Regions from separate parts of the Streptomyces sp. S4.7 genome, predicted to be linked through region 3. Evidence: riboswitches for the same ligand, from Rfam matches in the RefSeq annotation. Region 3 holds a riboswitch; each other region holds the start of a gene.
What was found. A riboswitch is a leader RNA that binds a small molecule or an ion and turns the genes downstream of it on or off. The one in region 3 is predicted to bind thiamine pyrophosphate.

Region 1 (3,266 bases), 3.8 Mb from region 3:
GCACCGTCACGACGGCGCGCAGGAGCTGCTTGCCGGGGAACTCGAAGCGCGCGAAGACGTAGGCGCCGGGGAGCGCGATCAGCAGCGTGAGGGCCGTGGAGAGCGCGGCCTGCCACGTCGTGAACCAGAGCACCTGCCCGATGTCGGGCCGGCTCAGCACGTCCCCGAACCGGCCCCAGTGCCACGAGCCGTCCGTCTTCAGCCCGCGGCCGACAATCGCCGTGACGGGGTAGGCGAAGAAGACCGCGAAGAACGCGACGGGCACGGCCATGAGGCAGAGCCGTACGACGCTCCCCCGGCGCCGTGCGGCCCGCACCACGGGGCCCGGCTCCCGGCCCCGTCCTCGCCCCGTCCCCCGGACGACCGGCCCCGCCTCCGTACGCGTGGCCGTGTCACCCTCCCGGTCGCCCTTCGCGGCTACTTGACGACGAGTGAGGACCACGACTGGATCCACTCGTCACGGTTCTCGGCGATCTTCTCCGGGGCCACGGTCTCCGGCTTGTCGACCACGGCGCCGTGGTCCGTGAAGAGCGCGGGCAGCTTCGCACCGTCGACGACCGGGTTCACGAACATGTTGAGCGGCATGTCCTCCTGGAAGGTCTTGCTCACCAGGAAGTCCAGCAGAGCCTTGCCGCCCGCCTCGTTCTTCGCGCCCTGGAGCAGACCGGCGAACTCGATCTGCCGGAAGCAGGTGCTCGTGGCGACGCCGGTCGGCGCCTCCTTCGGCTGCGGATCGGCGTACAGGACCTCGACAGGCGGGCTCGACGCGTACGAGACAACGAGCGGGCGCTCCGCCTTGGCCTTCTTGCCGCCCGCCGAGCCGGAGAACTCCTCGTTGTAGGCCTGTTCCCAACTGTCCACCACCTGGACACCGTTGGCCTTGAGCTGCTTCCAGTAGTCCTGCCAGCCGTCGTCCCCGTACGCCGCGACGGTGCCGAGGAGAAAGCCGAGACCAGGTGAGGACTGCGCGGCGTTCTCGACGACGAGCAGGTCCTTGTAGGCGGGCTTCGTCAGGTCGGCGAAGGACTGCGGCGGCGCCAGCTTCTTGTCGGTGAAGTACTTCTTGTCGTAGTTCACGCAGATGTCGCCGGTGTCGACGGGCGTGACACGGTGCTCGGCGTCGTCGAGCCGTACGTCGGCGCGGACCTGGTCGAGGCTCTTCGCCTCGTACGGCGTGAACAGGCCGTTGTCGAGGGCGCGGGAGAGCAGGGTGTTGTCGACGCCGAAGAAGACGTCGCCCTGCGGCGAGCCCTTGGTGAGAATTTCCTTGTTGAGCGCCTCGCCCGCCTCGCCGCTCTTCAGCACCTTGACGGTGTAGCCGGTCTGTTCGGTGAACTCCTTGAGTACGGAGTCCGAGGCGGCGAACGAGTCATGGGCGACGAGCGTCACACCCTTGGACTTCGCGACGTCCGACGACGTGGAGTCGTCGGACTCGCCGCACGCGGCGAGCACGGAGACGCCAAGTGCGGCAGCGAGGGCGCCGGCCGTCATTCTCTTCGTGGTACGCACTGAATTCCTCCTGGGATGTCCAGGAGAAGACGCGGCCCTGCCCCGCACCGGCGGACCGGAGCAGGGCAGGGCGCAACAGCTTGAGTGATGTCCGAACTTCCTACCCAGAATGACCTGGGCAAGGTTCAGAGGGTCTGCGGCCGTGAGGCTCGTCCGAGTCTCTGCCGCACTCTCAGCGCTGTGGCGCTCCCCTGTCGGAATATGTAATTCGTTCGAACCAGCGTACATGGGCCCCGTCGGGGTCCCGTCGCCGCGCTCAGCGCTCCGTGGCCGCCAGCTGACCGCACGCCCCATCGATCTCCTGACCGCGGGTGTCGCGCACCGTCACCGGCACGCCGTGGGACGCGATCGCCTCGACGAACGCCTTCTCGTCCTCGGGGCGGGAGGCCGTCCACTTGGACCCGGGTGTCGGGTTGAGCGGGATCAGATTGACGTGCACCCGCTTCCCCTTGAGCAGCCGGCCCAGCAGATCGCCCCGCCACGCCTGGTCGTTGATGTCGCGGATCATGGCGTACTCGATGGAGATCCGACGGCCGGACTTCTCCGCGTACTCCCAGGCTGCGTCCAGCACCTCCCGCACCTTCCAACGGGTGTTGACCGGCACGAGGGTGTCGCGGAGCTCGTCGTCGGGCGCGTGCAGCGATACGGCGAGGCGGCATTTGAAGCCCTCGCCGGCGAATCGCAGCATCGCGGGCACCAGGCCCACCGTCGAGACGGTGATGCCGCGCTGCGAGAGTCCGATGCCGTCCGGCTCGGGGTCGGTCAGCCGGCGGATCGCCCCGACGACGCGGCGGTAGTTGGCGAGCGGTTCACCCATGCCCATGAAAACGATGTTGGACAGCCGCGCGGGGCCGCCGGGGACTTCACCGTCGCGCAGCGCGCGCATTCCGTCCACGATCTGGTGCACGATCTCCGCCGTTGACAGGTTGCGGTCCAGGCCCGCCTGTCCCGTGGCGCAGAACGGGCAGTTCATACCGCAGCCGGCCTGCGAGGAGATGCACATGGTGACGCGGTCCGGGTAGCGCATCAGGACGGACTCGACGAGCGTGCCGTCGTGCAGCCGCCACAGCGTCTTACGGGTGGTGTCGTCGTCGCAGGAGATGTGCCGCACCACGGACATCAGGTCGGGCAGCAGTTCCGTGGCGAGCTTCTCGCGCGCGGCGGCGGGGATGTCCGTCCACTCGGCGGGGTCGTGCGCGAACCGTGCGAAGTAGTGCTGCGACAGCTGCTTGGCACGGAACGCCTTCTCACCGAGCGCCGCCACGGCCTCGCTGCGTTCCTCCGGTGTGAGGTCGGCCAGGTGCCTCGGCGGCTTCTTGGCGCCGCGGGGCGCGACGAAGGTGAGTTCTCCGGGATTGGGCGGTGCCATGAGCTGTTTTCTCCTCGGTACGACGAGGCCGGTGTCCCCGCCCACCGCGGGAGGGACACGGGCACGCTGCGGGTGCCAGGAGACCTCATGTGACGGGCCCCGCGACCGCGGAGCGCAGTAAGGCCCGCCGTCCGGGACGGCGGGCCTTACCAGGGTAACCGGTACGGATACGGGTCAGCCCGAGCCGACGAACACCACCAGCAGCAGCCACACGACCGGGGCCGTCGGCAGAAGCGAGTCGAGGCGGTCCATGATGCCGCCGTGACCGGGCAGCAGCGTGCCCATGTCCTTGATCCCGAGGTCCCGCTTGATCATCGACTCTCCCAGGTCACCGAGCGTGGCACTGGCCGCCACGGCGAGACCGAGCAGCAGCCCCTGCCACCAGGTG
Region 2 (3,266 bases), 2.0 Mb from region 3:
CGCCGCGTGCGCGGCGATCTTGTACGTGATGACGCCGGTCTTCACGTCGTCGCGGTTGGGCAGGCCAAGGTGCTCCTTGGGCGTCACGTAGCAGAGCATCGCCGTACCCCACCAGGCGATCATCGCGGCGCCGATGCCGGAGGTGATGTGGTCGTACGCCGGGGCGACGTCCGTCGTCAGCGGCCCGAGCGTGTAGAACGGTGCCTCCTCGCAGATCTCCTGCTGGAGGTCGATGTTCTCCTTGATCTTGTGCATCGGGACATGGCCCGGCCCCTCGATCATGGTCTGTACGTTGTGCCGCTTGGCGATGGTGTTCAGCTCGCCGAGCGTCCGCAGCTCCGCGAACTGCGCCTCGTCGTTGGCGTCGGCGATCGAGCCCGGTCGCAGGCCGTCACCGAGGGAGTACGTCACGTCGTACGACGCGAGGATGTCGCACAGCTCCTCGAAGTTCTCGTACAGGAACGACTCCTGATGGTGCGCCAGGCACCACGCCGCCATGATCGAGCCGCCGCGCGAGACGATGCCGGTCTTGCGGCGGGCCGTGAGCGGCACGTAGCGCAGCAGGACGCCCGCGTGGACGGTCATGTAGTCGACGCCCTGCTCGGCCTGTTCGATGACCGTGTCCTTGTAGATCTCCCAGGTCAGTTCCTCGGCCTTGCCGTCGACCTTCTCCAGCGCCTGGTAGAGCGGCACGGTGCCGATGGGGACCGGGGAGTTGCGCAGCACCCACTCGCGGGTGGTGTGGATGTTGCGGCCGGTGGAGAGGTCCATGACCGTGTCGGCGCCCCACTTGGTGGCCCAGGTCATCTTGTCCACCTCCTCCTCGATGGAGGAAGTGACCGCGGAGTTGCCGATGTTGGCGTTGACCTTCACCAGGAACCGCTTGCCGATGATCATCGGTTCGATCTCGGGATGGTTGACGTTGGCCGGCAGTACGGCGCGGCCCGCGGCGATCTCGTCGCGCACCACCTCGGGCGGGACGTTCTCCCGGATGGCGACGTACTCCATCTCCGGGGTGATGTCGCCCCGCCGGGCATAGGCGAGTTGTGTCACCGCCCGCCCTTCGCGGCCCCGGCGCGGCTGGCGCGGGCGGCCGGGGAAGACCGCGTCGAGATTGCGGAGACCACCGCGCGGCGAGGTGTGCTTGAGGCCGTCGTCCTCGGGACGGACCGGGCGGCCCGCGTACTCCTCGGTGTCGCCGCGGCCGATGATCCAGTTCTCCCGGAGCGGTGCGAGACCGCGCCGTACGTCGGTTTCGACGGTGGGGTCGGTGTACGGGCCCGACGTGTCGTACAGCGTCACGTCGTCGCCGTTGGTGAGGTACACCTGACGGACCGGCACCCGGAGGTCGGCGCGCGATCCTTCCACGTATCCCTTGTGCCAGCCGATGGCTCGTGCGGCAGGCGTGCGTGCGTCCTGAACGGTCATATGAGACCTACTCCCTACGCCGGCATTACCCGGTAACAGGTTCGGCGGTCGACGCAGCTCAGGGATCCGGGGAAGCCCCGGAACTCCACAGTCAGCGTCCTCTCAGCCCGGTGCTCCGAGCTCCCGCGTGTGTAAAGGCACCACCACGCTAACGCGATGTCGGGCGTGCTGAACAGAGGGCCCCCGCCGTTCTTGCGATGATCGGTCGGTGACCTCACCCCAGCAGACACCCGATTCGCACGGCCACTCGCACAGCCACGGGCCGGCCGCGCCGGTCTCCAAGCACCTGCGCAAGGTCATCGCCGCGGTGCTGATCCCCTTCGCCACGGCCGTCCTTGTCGGACTCGTCGTGCTGTGGCCCGGCGGCGCCCCGGCGCACGAACGCACCGGTGTCGGCTTCGACCGCCAGACCGAGCAGGGCCAGGTGGTGAAGATCGAGCAGATCGACTGCAAGGACGTGAACGCCGCTCAGGTCCCGCCGACGGGCGACACGACGACGCCGGAGGGGCGTGAGGCGCAGCGCGCGCAGACCGGCGACTGCGAGAAGGCGACGGTCGAGGTGACGACCGGCAAGGACAAGGGGCGCAGGTTCGTCGAGATCGTCCAGCCCGACGCGCCGCGGCAGTTTCACGTGAAACAAGGCGTTGTGGTGGCATTCGCCCCCGACGCGCCCCGGGATCTCCAGTACTCGGTCACGGACGTGGACCGTTCGACGCCGATGGCGCTGCTCGCCGGGATCTTCGCGCTCGCGGTGGTCGTGGTGGGGCGGCTGCGCGGGCTGATGGCGCTGATCGCGCTGGTCATCTCGTTCGCCGTGCTGACGCTGTTCATCCTGCCGGCGATTCTTCAGGGCTCGAATCCGCTGATCGTCGCGGTCGTCGGCTCAAGCGCGATCATGCTGCTCGCGCTGTACCTGTGCCACGGTCTGACGGCCCGTACATCCGTCGCCGTACTCGGCACGCTCATCTCGCTGCTGCTGATCGGGCTGCTGGGCTCGCTGTTCATCGGCTGGGCGAGTCTGACGGGCAACACGGACGACAACACCGGACTGATCCACGGGCTCTATCCGGAGATCGACATGAGCGGCCTGCTGCTGGCGGGCGTCATCATCGGATCGCTCGGTGTACTGGACGATGTGACGGTCACCCAGACATCGGCGGTGTGGGAGCTGCGCCAGGCGAATCCCGACATGGGACCGCGTGCTCTCTACCGGGCGGGCATCCGTATCGGGCGTGACCACATCGCGTCGGTGGTCAACACGCTCGTACTGGCCTACGCGGGCGCCGCGTTGCCGCTGCTGCTGCTCTTCTCGATCGCCGAGTCGAGCGTGGCGACGGTGGCCAACAGCGAACTGGTGGCCCAGGAGATCGTACGGACCCTGGTCGGGTCGATCGGTCTGGTCGCGTCGGTGCCGGTGACCACCGTGCTGGCGGCCCTGGTGGTGTCGGCCGACCGGCCGGGGACGGGGGAAGGCGCGACGCCGGAGACCGAGACGGGAGCGCCGTCGGGGACGCCGTCAGGGGCACCCTCGGGGGCGCCGCCGAAGGCGCCTACCGGGCGGCCGTTCGGGGGCCTGCGGACGCGGGGCGGCGGCGGGCGGCGCCGCAAGGCGTAAGCGCTCAGCCCGCGTTCTCCTCGGCGAGGATGCGCCCCAGCGTCTCCTCCAGGTTGGTCTCGAAGTGCCCGAGCGTCATCTCCTGGCCGAGCGGGACCAGCCGGTCCGTACGGTCGAGGAAGGCCACCAGCGGTGGTGCGCTGACGCGGAACAGGGCGCGTTCGGTGCCGACCTGGAGTCTGATGTGGACATCGGAGAGCTCTTCGGGCTCGGTCGGCGAGAT
Region 3 (3,266 bases):
ACCGCGATTCTCGCTGAGGGCCTGCGCGGGCGTGCCCGGCAGGGACGGGTCGGGAGTGAAGAGCCACTCGAGCATCTCTTCGTCGGTGAAGCTGTCGTCCCTCAGGAGCGTCAGGGTCCCGGCGAGGCCCTTGACGACCTTCTTGCCGTCGATGAAGGCGGCCGGCACCTGAAGCGCCCGATTCTCACCGCGGCGCACGGCGATCAGCTGACCCTCCTTCACCAGTTGACGCACACGCGTCACCTCGATATCGAGCATTTCCGCGATATCGGGCAGGTGAAGCCAGGCAGGGACGAGAGCATCGATCTTTGCGTCAATCTCAGTCACAGGACAAGCCTGCCATCCCGGACTGACAGTCGGAAGCCGAGCCGGGCACCGACTGGGCCGACGAGCGGTACCCCCGGCCCGGGGAGAGCGCGCGGGACACGGTCACAGAGCCGTCAGTTTGAGCGGTACGGCGGGGTCGGCGGCCCGCCGCGTGTCGATCCGCGCACCCGCCGCGACGAGCTTGCGGCCCTGCGCCAGGTCTCGCGGTCTGCCGACGGCGAGCAGCGCCACCAGCGCCCCTTCCCGCAGCCACAGGACCGACCAGGCGGCGCTCGCCGGGTCGCCGCGCCACAGGAGGGCGTCGGCCCGGTCGTGGTGGCCCGCGTACTGCACGAAACGGCCGAACTGCTCGGACCAGAAGTACGGCACCGGGTCGTAGGGCTCGTGGGACTCCCCCACGATGTCGGCGGCGACCGTGCGCGGCCCCTGGAGCGCGTTGTCCCAGTGGTGCACCATCAGCCGCTCCCCGTAGCGGGCCGAGGGGAACGAGGCGCAGTCCCCGACCGCGTACACACCGGGCGCCGAGGCGCGCAGCCGGTCGTCGGCGGTGACGGCGCCCTCGGCGCCGGTCACGATGCCGGATCCCGCCAGCCAGGCCGTCGCGGGTCTGGCGCCGATGCCCACGACCACCGCGTCCGCCGCCTGCTCACGGCCGTCGGAGAGAACCACCCGGCCGGGCTCGACGCTCGCCACGCGCGCGTGGGTGAGGAGTTCGGCGCCGCTCTCGGCGTACCAGTCGGCCATCGGAGTGGCGACCTCGGCGGGCAGGGCGCCGGCGAGCGGATGGGCCGCCGCCTCGACGACGGTCACCTCGCAGCCGGCCTCCCTGGCCGCGGTCGTGAACTCGGCGCCGATCCAGCCCGCTCCCACCACGACGACATGGTGCTTGCGCTCCAGGACGGGGCGCAGCCGCGCCGCGTCGTCCAGGGTGCGCAGCAGGTGAACACCCGGGACCCCGTCGGCGCCCGGCAGGGTGATCGGTTCGGCGCCGGTGGCGATGACCAGCGCGTCGTAGGGAACCGGCCCCGCCTCCGTGTCCACCTCGTGGTCCGCCGGGCGCACACCGGTCACTTCGAGACCCAGCCGCAACTCCGCACGGAGCGCGTCGAAGTCCACGTCGAAGGCCGAACCTTCCGCCGCACCGAGGAGGACGGCCTTCGAGAGTGGGGGCCGGTCGTAGGGCTGGTGACGCTCGGCGCCGATGAGGGTGACGGGGCCTTCGTGCCCCAGTTCGCGCAGTGCCACGGCGGTCTGCACACCCGCCATTCCCGCGCCGACGACGACGGTGCGCCGCTCGTCCGTCTGCTTCCGCTGCTCGCTCACCCGATCACCTTATGGAACCGGCGGGGTCGACGACTCCCTTACAGGGGGCGGGGACAGGGGGTTACCCTGACCGTAAAGCACTTGTCATCAGTGGCGAACAGAAGACTTCACACCTCGCGGGAGCCCGTACGCACCGGGCTGAGAGGGAGGCTGACGCGGCCTCCGACCGTACGAACCTGATCCGGGTCATGCCGGCGAAGGGAGGAGCTGGACACCCATGCGGTCATCTCATGTTCGGTACCGGGAATCCGGGCGGTCCGACGTCCTGGTGGTCGGGGGCGGGATCATCGGCCTGGTCACCGCCTGGCGCGCGGCGCAGCTCGGGCTCGGCGTCACCGTCGTCGATCCGGAGCCGGGCGGCGGCGCCGCGCGGGTCGCCGCCGGGATGCTCGCCGCCGTCAGCGAACTCGACCACGGCGAACAGACCTTGCTGGCGCTGAACATCGCCTCGGCGCAGCTGTATCCCGACTTCGTCGCCGAACTGGAGTCGGTGACGGGGCAGGAGACCGGCTACCGCGCCTGCGGCACGCTCGCCGTCGCTCTCGACAGCGACGACCGGGCGCAGCTGCGTGAACTCCACGCCCTCCAAAGGAGGTCGGGTCTGGAGTCGCAATGGCTCACCGGCCGCGAGTGCCGGCGGCTGGAGCCGATGCTCGCTCCCGGCGTCCGCGGCGGGCTGCGGGTCGACGGGGACCACCAGATCGACCCGCGCAGGCTCGCGGCCGCCCTCGTGACGGCCTGTGAGCGGTCGGGGGTGGTCTTCCACCGGGCGTGGGCCGAACGGCTGCGGGTGGCCGGGGACCGGGCCGCCGGGGTCACGGTGGCCGGCGGCGCCGAACTGGGCGCCGATCAGGTCGTCGTCGCCGGGGGCAGCCTCAGCGGGCGGCTGGCGGGCGTGCCGGACGACGTCCTGCCTCCGGTACGTCCGGTCAAGGGCCAGGTCCTGCGGCTGACGGTGCCGCGCCCGTACGCCCCGTTCCTGTCCCGGACGCTGCGGGCCGAGGTCCGCGGCAGCCACATCTATCTCGTGCCGCGCGAGAACGGCGAGCTGGTCGTCGGGGCGACGAGCGAGGAGCTGGGCTGGGACACGACGGTGACTGCGGGCGGGGTGTACGAGCTGCTGCGCGACGCCCACGAACTGCTCCCCGGCATCACCGAACTGCCGCTCACCGAGACCCTCGCCGGGCTGCGGCCGACGTCGCCGGACAACGCCCCGCTGCTCGGGCCGACCGCCCTGCCGGGGCTGCATCTGGCCACCGGGCACCACCGCAACGGGGTGCTCCTGACGCCCGTCACGGGCCGGGTGATGGCCACCGTCCTCACGACGGGTGAACTGCCGGACCACGCACGGCCCTTCACCCCCGCACGCTTCCCGCCCGGTGGCGCCTCGGCCCCCTCCCCCACCGTCCGTGCAGGTCAGGAGCAGCACGCATGACCGACACCGTGAATTCGCACCCGTCCGGCAGCGGGCCCGGGTCCATGACCGTCTCGGTGAACGGGGAAGCCCGCGTCCTCGCCGGCCCCGTCACGCTCGACGTCCTCGTCGCGACCCTGACGGCCGCTCCCTCGGGCGTCGCCGCCGCGCTCAACGAGACCGTCGTCCCGCGCGGGCGCTG

Region 1: another riboswitch for thiamine pyrophosphate. It lies ahead of SSPS47_RS25190 (thiamine ABC transporter substrate-binding protein); the one in region 3 lies ahead of thiO (glycine oxidase ThiO).
Region 2: another riboswitch for thiamine pyrophosphate. It lies ahead of thiC (phosphomethylpyrimidine synthase ThiC); the one in region 3 lies ahead of thiO (glycine oxidase ThiO).

Annotation. Positions count from the first base shown of each region.
Region 1 is NZ_CP048397.1:5,622,533-5,625,798, reverse strand. It holds gene SSPS47_RS25195 (iron ABC transporter permease) at 1-271, opposite strand, end outside; gene SSPS47_RS25190 (thiamine ABC transporter substrate-binding protein) at 418-1,509, opposite strand; TPP riboswitch at 1,589-1,712, opposite strand; gene rlmN (23S rRNA (adenine(2503)-C(2))-methyltransferase RlmN) at 1,766-2,878, opposite strand; gene SSPS47_RS25180 (phosphatidate cytidylyltransferase) at 3,053-3,266, opposite strand, start outside.
Region 2 is NZ_CP048397.1:3,738,616-3,741,881, forward strand. It holds gene thiC (phosphomethylpyrimidine synthase ThiC) at 1-1,428, opposite strand, end outside; TPP riboswitch at 1,423-1,565, opposite strand; gene SSPS47_RS16550 (YibE/F family protein) at 1,637-3,043, shown strand; gene SSPS47_RS16555 (SsgA family sporulation/cell division regulator) at 3,048-3,266, opposite strand, start outside.
Region 3 is NZ_CP048397.1:1,781,578-1,784,843, forward strand. It holds gene SSPS47_RS07840 (Rv2175c family DNA-binding protein) at 1-327, opposite strand, end outside; gene SSPS47_RS07845 (FAD-dependent oxidoreductase) at 430-1,650, opposite strand; TPP riboswitch at 1,757-1,871, shown strand; gene thiO (glycine oxidase ThiO) at 1,868-3,085, shown strand; gene thiS (sulfur carrier protein ThiS) at 3,130-3,266, shown strand, end outside.